Regions from separate parts of the Sporofaciens sp. St.21A7 genome, predicted to be linked through region 1. Evidence: predicted binding sites of a transcription regulator. Region 1 holds the regulator's gene; the other holds the start of a gene.
What was found. Region 1 encodes Rex, which represses fermentation and respiration genes when NADH is low (regulators of the CRP and FNR family bind a similar motif). Its sites were predicted from a motif close to ATTGTTAANTANTTAACAAT; they were not measured.
Positions count from the first base shown of each region.

Region 2: the regulator Rex is predicted to act here: its motif matches at 4,321-4,340, upstream of AC6I3O_RS16060 (oxamate carbamoyltransferase subunit AllH family protein).

Region 1 is NZ_BAAGFN010000001.1:2,786,237-2,793,913, reverse strand. Features, by position in the region: gene AC6I3O_RS13710 (NADP-dependent isocitrate dehydrogenase) at 1-209, shown strand, start outside; gene AC6I3O_RS13705 (hypothetical protein) at 311-517, shown strand; gene AC6I3O_RS13700 (hypothetical protein) at 514-915, shown strand; gene AC6I3O_RS13695 (hypothetical protein) at 975-1,406, opposite strand; gene AC6I3O_RS13690 (flavodoxin family protein) at 1,699-2,433, shown strand; gene AC6I3O_RS13685 (ABC-F family ATP-binding cassette domain-containing protein) at 2,460-4,373, opposite strand; gene AC6I3O_RS13680 (redox-sensing transcriptional repressor Rex) at 4,574-5,218, shown strand; gene AC6I3O_RS13675 (NAD(P)H-hydrate dehydratase) at 5,346-6,845, shown strand; gene alr (alanine racemase) at 6,913-7,677, shown strand, end outside.
Region 2 is NZ_BAAGFN010000001.1:3,249,921-3,257,597, forward strand. Features, by position in the region: gene allB (allantoinase AllB) at 1-1,301, opposite strand, end outside; gene AC6I3O_RS16050 (NCS1 family transporter) at 1,325-2,680, opposite strand; gene allB (allantoinase AllB) at 2,768-4,171, opposite strand; gene AC6I3O_RS16060 (oxamate carbamoyltransferase subunit AllH family protein) at 4,499-5,413, shown strand; gene AC6I3O_RS16065 (electron transfer flavoprotein subunit alpha/FixB family protein) at 5,537-6,520, opposite strand; gene AC6I3O_RS16070 (electron transfer flavoprotein subunit beta/FixA family protein) at 6,525-7,316, opposite strand; gene AC6I3O_RS16075 (NAD(P)/FAD-dependent oxidoreductase) at 7,362-7,677, opposite strand, start outside.

The sequences.
Region 1 (7,677 bases):
TTGCATGGACGGGAGCGCTTAGGAAACGCGGAGAGCTGGATGGGAATCAGGAATTGATAGATTTTGCGGACAGGCTTGAGAAGGCCACGGTGGATACGATTGAAGACGGGAAGATGACGAAGGATCTGGCATTGATTACGACGATTGAGAATCCGACGGTGCTGAACAGTGAGGAATTTATCAAGGCGATTGCAGTGAGGTTATCTTAGTGTGGCAGGACTTTGCTGCAATCAGCCTGTCAGGAGGTTATGCGTATGGGGCTGTATGTGAATCCTGGGAATTCAAGTTTTCGGACAGCCGTTAATTCGTTTTGAATTGGATGAATATGGACTGTGTTTTCCGGATAGCGAAGGAGCGCAGTGATGTCCAGAAGAGATATCTTGACTTCCTCAGGGGACTTTTTAAAGGCCAGGATTATGTTGAGCTTGCCTATATGACCGGAATCCTTCCGATCAAAAAGTATGGGGAACACTCGGCTATACGGAACTCAGCAAATGGTATGATGGATACTTGTTGAATGGACTGCATATTTATAATCCAAAATCTGTCGTTGATGTGATGCGGAAGAAAAAGTATAAAAGCTACAGGACCGGAACGGAGACATATGAGGCATTAAAGATGTATATCGACCGGAATTTTGACGGTTTGAAAGAAGCGGTAGCCAAGCTTCTGAATCATGTGCAATGTAAGATAGATCCTTCAACATCTCAGAATGATATGACTACATTTAAGACAAAGGATGATGTGTTGACACTGTTAGTCCATCTGGGGTATCTTGCGTATGATGAAGACAAGGAAGAAGTATTTATCCCGAATCAGGAAATTTCCATGGAATTTTTAAGGGCCATAAAAGTTGGTGGCTGGGATGGGCTTATACGTGCATTAGAGCAGTCGGAGAAGCTGCTTGAGGATTAGCCTGTTAAAATGGGTGCCGGGAAATGGTGCATTTCTGCAATATTTCCCGGCGCCCTTATTTACATTTCTTTGGAATATTTTCTGGCATAGTATGCGTAGGAGCCGCCTAATATAAGCAATGCTGCGGCAGAGCCGATGATTCCCAGTAAATCGGATTTTGCCTCGATAAGAAGGAATGGCAGGCAAATCAACACGTATACCATAATGTCAAATGTCCGGGCTTTCGCTAAGTCATGGATGGTCCTGGTACGCTCGTCGTTTAGGTCGATGACAGTCTGGCGGCTCTCTTGGGGGTATTTCTCATACTGGTAGGTGGTTCCGAAGTAGTGGACTCCGTTTAAAGCCAGCAACATGCCTGCGTAATGGATGAGAGTCAGGCATACGGCGGCTGCCTGGCTGCCGAAGATGTGGAGATTTTTCAACATAGAGGCAATGGCGTACATTGGGAGCCCTACAAGGATATATGTCTGTTTTTTCTTTTTGGTGGTCATGGCTGCCCCTCCCTTTTTTGCAAAATGTGATGGAAAGTTTATTTTCCATACGTCCAGTATAAGGGGGAAGATAGAAAATGTCAAGTTAGCTTTCCGTGTTTTTGGGACAAATTTATCTGTGAAAACCATACCATTTTTTCTATGATAATGCTATAATAAAATAGTATGATGATTTGTCAAGCTAATGGCAGGCGGATAACATCTGGCTATTGATGTGAAATAATGTGTGGATAAGCCTGCGTATGGCTGGCTTACATTCTGATAGATAGATACATAGAGAAGGGAGAACGAGATGAAGATACTGATGATTAACGGCACCATGAGGCACGGCTCAAGCTATCATATCGGAAAGATGGTGATTGAAAAGATTGCGAGGGAAGAAGATCAGGTCATTGAGTTATTTCTTCCTAAGGATATGCCGGAATACTGCCGGGGGTGCGCGGCCTGTATTATGGAGAGCGAGAAGAAGTGTCCGGATTATCTGATGTATATGAAGCGGGTGACGCGGATGATTGATGAGGCGGATCTGCTGGTGTTCACGTCTCCGGTCCATGTGCTTCATGTGACAGGGGCTTTGAAGGCCCTGTTGGATCATTACGGATACCGGTTTATGGTGCATAGGCCGGCGGAGTGCATGTTTGGCAAGCAGGCTGTTTGCATTACTACCGGGGCTGGCGGCGGGATGAGATCCACGCTCAAGGATATCAAGAGCAGCCTGTTCTTCTGGGGCGTGGCGCGGATCTATACATACGGGATTGCCGTGGCTGCGGTACGGTGGGAGGATGTGCAGATGCCGATTAAGGAGAAGATCGTAAATGATGTGGATCGGCTTGCAATGAAGCTGACCCGGGATACCGCTTCCGTGACCCCGGCGTTGAAGACGAAGATTTTGTTCTATATCATGCGGCATATGCAGCAGAACGGGAAACATCTGCCGGATGTCACTTACTGGAAGGAAAAGGGGTGGCTTGGGAAGGAGCGTCCGTGGAAGAAGGCGGCGCAGGAAAGCAGGCAGGGGAATGAATGAAAAACGGGACGTAGTAACATGTTTTACTACGTCCCTAATTCTTCCCAACGCTCATATAATACTTCTAATTCCGCTGCAATCGAAGCCTTTTCGTCCGCCAATTCCTGGCACTTCATGGAGTTGGTAAATACTTCCTCCTGCGCCATCATACGGTCAATCTCAGCATCCCGCTCCTCAAGGGTGGTGATGCGCTCCTCGGTCTTTTTCAGTTCGTTTAAGCGTTTCCGCTCCCTTGCCTGCGCCTCTTTCTGTTCCTGCCAGCTTAATTTCGATTCCGATACGGTTCCGGCAGAGGAAGAAAGCGCTTCCTCGCCTCCGGCATAAGCGGCGGTCAGTTCTTCCCGTTTTTCCAGATAATAGTCGTAATTCCCGATATAGTTGACGAAAGTGTGGTTGACCAGTTCCAGAATCCGCGTCGCCGTCTGGTTGATAAAATACCGGTCATGGGACACATAGAGCAGAGTCCCGGTATAGTCGTTCAGCGCCTTCTCAAGGATCTCCTTGGAGGTGATGTCCAGATGGTTCGTGGGCTCGTCCAGAATCAGGAAGTTCGCCCGTGAAAGCATCAGCTTCGCCAGTGAAACGCGGCCCCGCTCACCGCCGCTTAAATCCCCGATCCGTTTGAATACGTCGTCCCCTGTGAACAGGAATGCCGCCAGCATGTTGCGTATCCTGGTGTTGGTAAGCTCCGGGTAGTCGTCGGAGATTTCATCGAAAATGGTCTTTTCCATGTGGAGTACATGGTGTTCCTGGTCATAATAGCCGATTTCGACGTTGGTTCCCAAGGTGAACGTCCCTGTGTCGGCAGGTAGTACCTGGTTCAGGATTTTCAGGAGCGTAGTCTTTCCCGTCCCGTTGTCCCCGATGACGGCGATATGTTCCCCACGTTTGATTTCAAAGCTGACATCCGTGAACAATACCTGATTGGGAAAAGATTTGCCAAGGGAATCTACGGACAGCACGTCATTGCCGCTGATACGCGAGGGTTCCAATGTTAAATGGATTTCGGTATTCATTTCGGCAGGTTTTTCTATGGGCTTGATTTTTTCCAGCATTTTTTCCCGGCTTTCCGCCCGCTTGATGGACTTTTCCCGGTTAAATGAGCGCAGTTTTTCGATGACTGCCTCGTGGTGTTTGATTTCCTGCTGTTGGTTTAAGTATTCTTTGAGCCTGGCTTCCCTAAGCTGCCTTTTTTTCTCGGCGTAGGCGCTGTAGTTTCCTGTATAGACCATGAGTTTCCCAAGTTCGATTTCTAAGATTTTCGTAACGACCCGGTCCAGGAAATATCGGTCATGGGAGACGATCAGTACGGCTCCAGGGTAATTCAAAAGATAGGTCTCAAGCCATGCAATGGAGTTTAGGTCCAAGTGGTTAGTCGGCTCGTCAAGGAGCAGGATGTCTGGTTTCGTAAGCAGGAGTTTCCCCAGAGACACCCGTGTCTTCTGGCCTCCCGAGAGGGTGGCTACGGGCTTGGAGAAATCCTCTTCGCCAAAGCCAAGTCCTTTGAGGACGCCTGTAATCTCGCTTTCATAGGCGTATCCATTATCACGCTCGAAAGCGGCGGTCAGCCTGTGGTAGGTCTCCAGACGTGCGGCAAGGGCGTCCCCTTCCAGAGATTTCAGTTCCAGCTCAATCGAACGGATCTGCTGCTCCATGGCGATAATGTCTGCCTTGGCCAGTTTTACTTCTTCATAGATGTTACTGCCGCTTACCATGTCCTGATGCTGGGCGAGATAGCCCAAAGTCTTTCCTTTGGTCAGGACGATTTCCCCGCCGTCTGTGGGGAGTTCGCCGACAATCATCTTGAACAGCGTGGTCTTTCCGGCGCCGTTTGGCCCTACGAGGGCGGCTTTTTCGTGGTCTTCTATATGAAATGAACCTTCCGTGACGATGACATTTTCACCGAAGGATTTGCAAAGTCCGTGGCATGCCAGTATCATGATGTCCCTCCTTTTTTGTGTTTCCTGTCTGTGGTTTTGGCCGATCAGACGTTGTAATTGAGTAAATGAGCCTGCTTTTTTGGCAGGCTGATACCCTTTCATTATAACGAAAATTATACAAAATACAACTAAAAGTTTGACTTTAATCTAACAATTCTATATAATTGGGTATTAGAAAGGAAATGGAAGGTGAATTAAAATTGGAAGAAAGAGAAATTTCCCAGGCAGTCATACGAAGGTTGCCCAGGTATTACAGATATCTTGGTGAGTTATTGGAGAACGGGGTAGAGCGGATCTCGTCCAATGACCTGAGCAGGCGGATGAAGGTGACGGCATCCCAGATTCGTCAGGATCTTAATAATTTCGGCGGATTTGGGCAGCAGGGATATGGATATAACGTGAAGTATCTTTATACGGAGATCGGTAAGATCCTGGGCTTGGAGGAAGATCACCGTATGATTATCATAGGCGCCGGTAATCTGGGACAGGCCCTGGCGAATTATGCGGCATTCGAGAAGAGGGGATTCATCCTGAAAGGAATTTTTGATGTGAACCCAAGGCTTGCGGGCATGACGATACGGGGCGTACCGGTTCGGATGATCGAGGAGCTTGGCGAGTTTGTGAAGGACAACGAGGTAGAGATTGCGGCTCTTACCATCCCTAAGGACCGGGCGGTGGAGGTGGCGGATCTCCTGGTCGCCAACGGCGTGAGGGCAATCTGGAATTTTGCTCACACAGATTTGAACCTGCCGGAGCATGTTATCGTTGAGAATGTGCATCTGTCGGAGAGCCTGATGCAGTTGTCCTATAAAATTAACAGGTTCAATGAGGAACACAAAAAGTAATGATTGAAAGACTGTATGGAAATTGCTTTTAGAAAAAGTATTTTTCATACAGTTTGTTGATTTTACCCGCTGTATCCTGCTGCCGTTTGCGTCCGGCCGGGAAGGTATGGGGAATAAGGAGGAACATATGCGATATCTGGTGAATGGCGCTCAGATGAAGAGGGCGGATCAGTATACCATCCGGGAGGTGGGAATCCCCTCCTTAGAGTTGATGGAAAGGGCGGCGGTTTCCTGTGTGAAGGTGATGGAGGAAGAAGGGCTTGACTTGTCAAGAGCCTGTATCGTCTGCGGCTCCGGAAATAACGGAGGGGACGGGTTCGCCATAGCGCGGCTTCTTTGGCAGAAAGGATACGCCCCGCTTGTATGCTTTGTCGGTAACGCTTCCCATTGTACGGAGGAGACGAAGCGTCAGATGGAGCGGCTCTTGGAAATCGGCGGCGAGATATGCAACGAATTTAAGGATGGTGAATATAGTATCATCATAGATGCTGTTTTCGGCGTAGGGCTTAGCAGGAAAGTCGAAGGAAAATATTTTGACATTCTGGAGAAGATGAACCGGGCGGGCGGCGTGAAGTTTGCCGTCGATATGCCGTCAGGTATTTCGGCGGATACGGGAGGCGTCCTTGGGACTGCATTCCGGGCAGACCTGACGGTCACATTCCAGTTAGAAAAACTGGGGCTTGTGCTGTACCCGGGAAAAGAGTATGCGGGGAAGGTGTCGGTTACGGACATCGGAATCCATACGGAAGGACTTTCCAAGGAATCTAGGCTTATGTATCTCTGTGAAAGCGGGGATTACAGAAAGATGCTGCCTGTGCGCAAGGCGGATTCTAATAAAGGGACCTATGGGAAACTGTTGGTGATTGCCGGAAGCAAAGGGATGTCCGGCGCAGCTTTCCTGAATGCAAAGGCGGCTTATCTCTCAGGCGCGGGACTGGTGCGGATCTATACGCCAGAGGAGAACCGGGTTATCTTGCAGCAGCTTCTTCCCGAGGCGGTTATTTCTACTTATACGGAGTACCGAAAGGAGGAACTGAAAGGGCTGCTTTCCTGGGCGGATGCAATCTGTATCGGTTCGGGAATCGGGACAAAAGAGACGGCGTGCAAGCTGTTAGAGACGACGCTTCAGAAGGCGGAGGTTCCTTGTCTGGTAGATGCGGACGGATTGAACCTGTTAGCGGGGCATTGGGAAGAGATGGAGTATTCAAAGGATGTGAAAACCCTTGTGCTGACGCCCCATATGAAAGAAATGTCACGTTTGGTTCGCAGAAGCGTGGGAGAATTGAAGGAAGGCCGTATGGGTATTCTGGGAGAATTCGTTGAAAGCCAAAACTGCACCTGCGTCCTCAAGGATTCCCGTACTGTGGTTGCCTCTCCCACAGGGGGAATGTATGTCAACCGTTCTGGAAATGCTTCGATGGCGAAGGCTGGTTCCGGCGATGTACTGGCAGGTATCATAGCCGGGCTTCTGGCACAGGGCATGGACGGCCACAGGGCGTCTGTGCTTGGCGTATATCTCCACGGCAGGTCGGGGGATTATGCGCAGGCTGCGAAAGGAAGTTATAGCGTAATGGCTCAAGATCTGCTATTATATTTGAGTGAGGCATTTAAGGAGTTAGAGTTTTGAGTAAGGCATATGTGCATTTGCGAAACTGTAAGTCGGAATCAGGCATTTGGGGAACAGGAGGCAGAAAATGAAGAATTATAGCAGAGTTTGTGCAAGGATAGACCTTGATGCGATAGAATATAACATGGAGATGATGCGGCAGAATCTGGACGAAGGTGTGAAGATCCTATCCGTAATTAAATCAGACGGATACGGTCATGGCGCCTTACAGGTGGCAAAATTTCTCTCTGATAAGGAGTATATCTGGGGGTATGCGGTGGCGGCCCTGGACGAAGGGATGATTCTTAGAAGAGGCGGGATTGAGAAGCCGATCCTGGTGATGGGTTGTATTTTCCCGGAGCAGTGGGAGGAAATGCTTGCCAGCGAGATACACATGACAATCTACGACAGCGATACGGCAAGGCGGGTGTCTGACTTTGCCGTGAACATGGGGAAGAAGGCTTTCATCCATCTGAAAATTGATACGGGCATGTCAAGGCTCGGCTTTCCGGCAAAGGAGGAGAGCATCGGCAGGATTGAGGAAATCAGCCGGATGCCGAATCTGATCATCGAGGGTATGTATACCCATTTCGCAAGGGCGGATGAGACGGATAAGTCGGATGCCAGAAGGCAGCTTAGGGAATTTCTGTGGATGAAGGAGCAGCTTTCCCGCCTTGGAGTCACGGCTTCTTATTACCACTGTGCCAACAGCGCAGGCATTATCGACCTGCGGGAGGCGGATATGGATATGGTGCGGGCAGGAATCGCTACTTATGGGCTGTATCCTTCGGACGAGGTGAGAAAGGAGCTGGTTCCCCTGCGCCCGGCCATGGAGCTTGTAAGCCATGTGGTC
Region 2 (7,677 bases), 460 kb from region 1:
CCGCGTACAAGTGTCATGACCGGAAGCCCTTTCCCTTTCAGTCCCACAAATGCGGAAATCTTATTCACATACAGCAGGGACTCTTCCGTAATCTCCCACTCTTTTTCCGGATCGACGATCAGTAAGTCCGCATCGAATCCCGGCTTGATGTCGCCCTTTTTGCCATAGATGCCGAATGCCTTCGCCGGAAGTACGGACATTGCATTGGCAAGTACGGTCGGGCATACGCCGCGCTTCACCACGCCTTCGGAAAAAGCCGCCTGGAAACCGCTCTGGATACCGGAGCATCCGCCCCATACGTCGAATACCGTCTCAATCTTATTGCCGAGAATCTCGTTATACTTCTCATCATAGGAACAAGGCGAATGGTCAGAAGCGATTCCGCTGAACACACCTGCCTTCACATACTCCCACATCTCTTCCACAGCTTCCTTCGGCTGGAGTATCGGCGCACATTTATAAAGAGGCCCCTTCTCGATTACATCTTCATTGCTGAAGGTCAGATAATGGGTACAGGTCTCTGCCGTAATATCGTATCCCTCGTCCTGCGCCGCCTTAATCTTCTTCGCCACCGCCGGGTGGGATACATGGCAGATATGCGCCTTACATCCGGTCGCCTTGGCAATCTCGATAATCGCATCTGTGGCGACAATCTCCGCAACCACCGGACGGGATTCCAGAAACGCCTTCCAGTCGTTGCGCCCGGATTCTTTCATCCTCTTCTCCTGGTTCTTGATGATTGCATAGTCTTCACAATGGAAGCCTGCACGCCCGTCAAACTCCTTGATAATATCCATGGCCTCCATCGCCTGCCCATAGTTCAGCGACTCATAATCCGGTGAAACCGGACCAATGAAGGACTTAAAGGAAACACAGCCTTTCTCATCCAAATCTTTCAAGTCGCCAAAGTTATAGCTTGTAAGCCCACCCCAGAAGCAGTAGTCAACATACGCGTTGGGGGAAACCTTATTCTCCTTAAAGTCAAATGCCTTCGCATTCGTCATACACGGGTCATTCTGGAGCGGCATATCAATCACTGTGGTATATCCGCCAAGGGCCGCTGCCGCCGTACCATGTTCATAATCCTCACGCCACTCGAAACCAGGGTCGTTCAGATGGGCATGGGTATCGATTGCTCCCGGGAACACATATTTTCCTGCCGCATCAATGACATTTGCCGCCTCCGGCTCTTCTCCCTTCGTCAGGACTGCGGCAATCCTGCCGTCTTTCACAGCTACATTTCCTTCTGTTATAGCATCCGCCGTAACAATCTTTCCATTTCTAATTAATACGTCATACATTGCCATTACCTCCTATATCCTCATTATTCCAACGTTGTTCCTTTTCTGAAACGCTCGCAGGACGGCATCTTCTTCATCAAGAAATGGAACACAACCCCTGTCGGGAGCGTTGCCGTAAAGAATGAAATATTTACATTAATCAGGCCGATTACCGCGCCCACAGCGATTGCGATAATTGCCGCCCAGTTAATGCCCGCATGGTTCCCATGGTCGTCATAGAGATCATTCAGAACTTCTTCCGATATATTTCTCCTATGTAGAACAAAGAAGTCTGTAATCAGTACCGCAAAAATCGGTGCAAAGAACGCGGAATAAATCTTAACGAACAGGTCAAGCCCAGCCGCCGAGCTGTCGTTGGTCAGAATCCAGGGACAGGTAGCTACCGCAAGGATACCGACAATAATAACTGCAGTCCTGTGCTTAATCTTGAATACATCCATGAATGCATATGCAGGCGGGATTACATTACTTGCAAGGTTTGTAGATAACTGTGCAAAAATGATGAATCCTAAGGTTACAAGAAGGACAACCTTGTTGTCAACCATCTGTGCAAATGCATTGATTGGGTTTGCGATTCCCGTCGCCGTAGACGCCATAGCGCCAATCAGCCCAAGCAATACGGTTGCCGGAACCATTGCGCAGAAATAGGACGCCCCCCGGGCTACGGATGAATATCCTGCCTTTACCTCCCGGGAATAATCCCCTGCATTCAGCATAACCGTCGTACTGTTTCCGAAGAATGCGATAATTGCGCCGATGAACGGCATTCCCCATGTTCCGCCATGGCTCATCAGCTTGTCGCCGATTACGTCGCCATACTGCGAAATACAGATATATAACAGATAAATCATTGCGATGGAAATAACGACACCGCCGATATTCCCAACCCATTTTGCCCCCTGGAATCCCTTGATGGACAGCAAAATCTGGATTACCTGGAACAAGATAAAGAATACCCAAATATTGTCAAACCCAAAGAACACGATGGAAATATTGTTAAGAGCCGCTCCTCCTAACCATGTCTGAAAACCATACCATACGATAGCAGGAAGCCCACGGAGCAATACCGGGATAGAGCTTCCCTTCGTACCAAATGCGCTCTTTAGCTGGATTGCGTAAGGAGCGCCCGTCTTATAACTAAACTGGTCGTTCGCTGCAATACCGATAATCAGAATCAACGAACCGATAAACACTGCGAGGAATAACTGAATCAGGTTCAGCCCCTTCTCAAGCTGTGCGCTCCCCATGGTCAGTGTTCCGATGGAAATACATCCGCCGAGCCAGAGCATCGTGTTGGACCCCCAGCTCATAATACGGTCCTGAGGCTTAATTGGAGCTAATGAGCTTGCCTCTTTCTTTTCATTGTTTACGTCACCCATAATCTCTCTCCTTTTTCGTTTTACCAATCTATCCTTCCCGGCATCCGGCATGGCCAGAAGCCCGGCCATGCCGCCGGTTTGGATCATTTATTTTACCGGTGTGATATACTCGCCGTATCCTACCGCTTCCTCTTTGTACATTCCGTCTAAAGCCACTACCTTGCCGCGGATAATGGTACACGTCGGCGCACCCTTGCCCTCCTGTCCGTCGAAGCATGATACATGCCCCTTGGTCAGAAGCTTCGTCTGGTCTACCTTCCATGCCTTGTCTGGGTCTACGATTACGATGTCACCGTCAAATCCAAGCTCGAACGCCCCTTTACGTCCGTACAGCCCAAAAATCTTAGCCGGATTGTAGTCCATTACCTTCGCAATCAGCGTCGGGCTTAACCCCTTCTTGTTCACCACCATATCGAACATCATCGGAAGGAAGAACTGGATTGCGTTAAGCCCTCCCCATGCATGCCAGATATCCTTAGTTGCATTGTCCTTCTCCTCGTCTGCCGCCGGAGAATGGTCGCTGCCTACGCATGACAGGGTTCCGTCAAGCACATAATCCCACATCTTCTCCATATCCTCTGCCTTGCGCATCGGAGGCGTACATTTTGCCGGCGCTCCCTTCTCGAATACGAAGTCTTCTGTGAATCCAAGATAGTGCGGGCAAGTCTCTGCCGTAATCGGAAGGCCTTCATGGATGGCGTCCTTTACCACCTGGGCTACCAACGGATGGCTGACATGGCAGATGTGTACACGTCCCCCTGTCGCCCTTGCCATGTCGATAACATTCTTCGTCGCAACATATTCTGTCCAGACATCATGGGAATCTAAGAAATCACGAATCTTCTGCTCATTGGTCTGGCCTTCCTTTGCCTTGGCTTCCTTCTCTCTTTCCAATACCTGGCCGTACTCTTCACAGTGGAATCCGCACAGCGCATTGTATGGCTTCAAAATCTCCAACGCCTTGCGCACATTCCCCATGTTCACGGTCGGGAACAGGTTCCCGTTAGGACAGGTAAATCCTTTAAACGCCGCAACGCCGCAGTTATGCAGCTCTACCAAATCGTCCATGTTGTTCTTCACAGAACCCGGCTTGTCGTCATAGTCGCCTACAAGCCCGCCCCATAAAGCATAATCAATGACAGAATGCTTGCTGATCTTACTCATTTTAAGGTCGAAGATTTCCTTATTCATCAGAGAAGGGTCATTGTTGAGCGGCATATCGATCAATGTCGTACATCCCGCAACTGCCGCCGCCCGGGAACCCGTCTCAAAATCTTCCCTGTACTCAAATCCTGGCTCATTCAGATGTGCATGGCAGTCGATGATGCCCGGGAATACATAATTACCCTTGGCATCAATGGTCTCCTTCGCCTCTGCTTCTGTCCCTGCTGCCAGGAATGCCGCATACTTGCCGTCCTGAATCGCAATGTCTGCCTCATAGATACGGTCCGGGGTCACAAGCCTGCCGTTTCGAATCACTAAATCATACATAACATACCTCCTAAAAAATTTCTACCGGTCAACCACATTTTAACTATCTGTATACTATTTTAATCCAAAATGATATAAATCACAATAGCACAAAACAGAGAATATTTTCCATCGTTTTTGTATATAATGCACAATTCTTCCCCAAAAACATCGTTAATATATTATCATTATGCACTAAAATTATAAACCAGATTTTAATTCTTTATGATTGTATTTTTTTGCTTTCTCTGATACCATATATAAAATGAAGACCAAACCTTGGGGATACACCGAACCCAAGCATTTGCCACATTACGGCGCACCGCCGCCATGCAAAGGAGCCGAACTATGGAATATCAAATCAAACAAATATCTTATTATGCGGAAAATATACTAGAGCGCCTTATGGCAGGAACCGTCCATTCCGTATACCGCCGCACCATCAACCTTACGGACGGCAGGCAGATTCTTTCCTTACAGACAGACCATTCACCCCTGTCCCCAATCAGCCTCATCACAGGACTTACTGCCGACGGCTTTGGGCGCCTTACCGTCAGCCCCGGCGATACCGTCCATTTTCAAAAAGACGGCATTCTCATCTCCGGCGACGGCAAAGCCCCTTGTGCTTCTTACCGTTTTACCTTTAAAGACCCGCAGCATTATGACTTAAAACTGTCAAAGGCGCTGGACGCCCCCTCGCGTCTTGCCCTAATCGGCAGTATCCGGGAAGCCGTCTCAAAGGCACAGACAGGAGGATTCACCATTCTGTTTAAGGACTGTCCTTGCCGTCTCCTTGATTCGGACAACGAATCGCCTGCCGGGACGAATACAGACGGCTCCTTATCCCTCGTACTCCTTGCCGCAAAAAACGATATCCTACGCTGCAATAAACTCCTGCTTGACAGGAAATATCAGGAAGCTGCACTGGAACTGCTCCGGCTTCTTGGATTAGGATGCGGCTTGACCCCAAGCGGCGATGATTTCCTGTGCGGGGTACTGGCAGGTATACTCTTTTCCGGCAACACAGACCATCCCTTCGCTAAAATGGTAAAAAAATCGGTCGAAGCCCGGCTCGCCGACACCATCGACATCAGCGCGGCTTTCCTGTCCTGCGCCCTTAAAGGCCAGTTCAGCCTTCCGGTCGTCAGCCTGTATGGCCTGCCCTCATCTGACGAAATCCTTACTGCCTTCTCAGCGGTGGGGCACTCCTCTGGTATTGACACCCTCTGCGGTATCCTCTGGAGCCTTATACAGATCCGTTGAACGGCTATTTCCTTGCCATATAACCGCCAAAAGAAATAAAAAGGGATTGTCACGGCACTGCAATTCTTCGCCTGACAATCCCCTCTACCTTATCGTGTCATATCAAACCAGCCAAAACCTTCACTAAAGTTTCAAGTAGTTCTCCAGAACATCCTTTAAGTCAGCCGTAATTCCATAATCAGCAACACCATAGATTGCTGCGTTTTCATCCGTATTGACCGCCACGAACAGCTTCGTATCCTTGATGCCCTCCGTGTGCTGGATCGCACCCGATACGCCAAAAGAGATACAAATCTTAGGACGGATGGTAAGCCCCGTCTGTCCAATCTGATGATTGAACGGAATCATCTCGGAATCTACCATCGGCCTTGTACCGCCAATGGCTCCGCCAACTTTTTCTGCAAATTTCTCAAGCAGGGCAAAATTATCATCTTCAAGGACTCCTCTTCCGCCGACTACCACAACCTCGGCTCCAAGGATGCTTCCGGTCTCGTTCTCTGCCTCTGCCTCTTCAATAATCTCAATCTTGGAATCAGTAAGCCTGATATCATCAAAATATTCGATTTTGGCCTGTCCGCCTGCCGCTTCTTCCGAAGGCGCATACACGCCCGGACGAATCGTCATCATCTGCGGATAGTATCCGTCTCTCGTGATAATTGTTACGAAAACATTTTCTCCAAAGGACGGCTTATTCTGCTTAATATAGTAAGAACCGTCTTCCTTCGTCCCTACCAGTACCTCCGTACAGTCTGCAGTCATTCCGCAGCCTAACTTCATGGCTACCCGTGAGAAGATGGAACGTCCCTCCGGAGTCGCCGGAATCAAGACGCTGGACGGATCGATTTTTTTCAGCATTTCTGCAATCGCCTTGCTTACGGCGTCGTCCTGCTGCGAACAGTCACGCCCAGCCTTTACAGCGTAGATTTCCTCCACGCCCAGCTTGTCAAGGTCAGCCACAATGCCGTCAGTCTCTTCCGCCAGCACGATTGCCTGAACCTTCTCGCCGGTGGTCTTCTGAATCTCCTTAGCCGCTGAAACCAGTTCTGCAGCTACCGGCTCCAATTTCCCCTTATAACTTTCTGCATAAACACAAATTCCATTAGCCATTGGTCTACTTTCCTTTCTCCTCTTCAATCAGGTCGTAAAGCTTCTTTGCAAGCTCTGCCGGTGTTCCCTCCAGCATAGTCGCCTTTCTTCCGGCCTCTGGTGAGAAAGAATCCACCACTGCCGTCGGGGAACCTGCGATACCGACCTCCTCAAGAGGCAGCCCCAGCTCCGCATTGGTATATGTCACAAGCGGCTTACTCTTCGCTGCACGTTTGGTGCGGAGGGTCGCAAGACGAGGTTCGTTGCATCCGAAGTTAAATGAAATCATTGCCGGAAGTGCACACTTGATACTCAGCCGTTTGTCATGGAACTTCTTCACAGCCACAATCTTGTCTGCCTCTGCCTCGTCATACTTCATTCCCTGCGCCTCTACCACATGGGGAATGTCGAGACAGTCAGCAACCATTGCGCCCACCTGTCCGGTAGCGCCGTCTGCCGACAACGCTCCTCCCACAATCAGGTCAAACTCGCCATATTTCTTAATTGCCGCTGCCAATACCTTTGCCGTCGCAACCGTATCTCCGCCTGCAACGGCTCTGTCTGTCACCAGACATGACTCGTCGCATCCAAGCGCCATGGCGTCCCTTAACGCCTTCTCCGCGTCCGGCGGCCCCATGGTGAAGACCACAACCTTTCCGTCCGTCTGCTCTTTCAGAAGCATGGCTTCCTCGATTGCATTCAAATCAGCCGGGTTCACCATACCTTCTGAGCTCGCCCGCACAAGTGCATGAGTCTCCGGATCTACGGATACATCGTTTGAAACCGGAACCTGTTTAATAAGAACTGCTATATTCATGGTTTCCTCCTGAATCGTTTTCTGAATTCACTCACTGTTTTTCTTCTACAGGAGACGCTTAAATGCCCAATTCTCCAGCAATGGCGTACTCTCGCCGCGCATGATTAATTTTGCAAGGTCGCGTGTTGCAGCCGGAGCTTCGATCACGCCGTTCCCGCCGTATCCTGTGGAAAGCATGTAGCCTTCTACCGGGGTCTCGCCTAAGATTGGCCAGAAATCCTTAGGCTCTGCACGGTAGGATAACCAGGAGGATACCAATCCGCTGTCTACGATTCCAGGAACCTTTGCCTCTAACTGGTCAAGCAGGAAGTCGATGAAGTAATCGTCTGTTCCGCCTGTCGCCGGCAATTTATCCGGATCC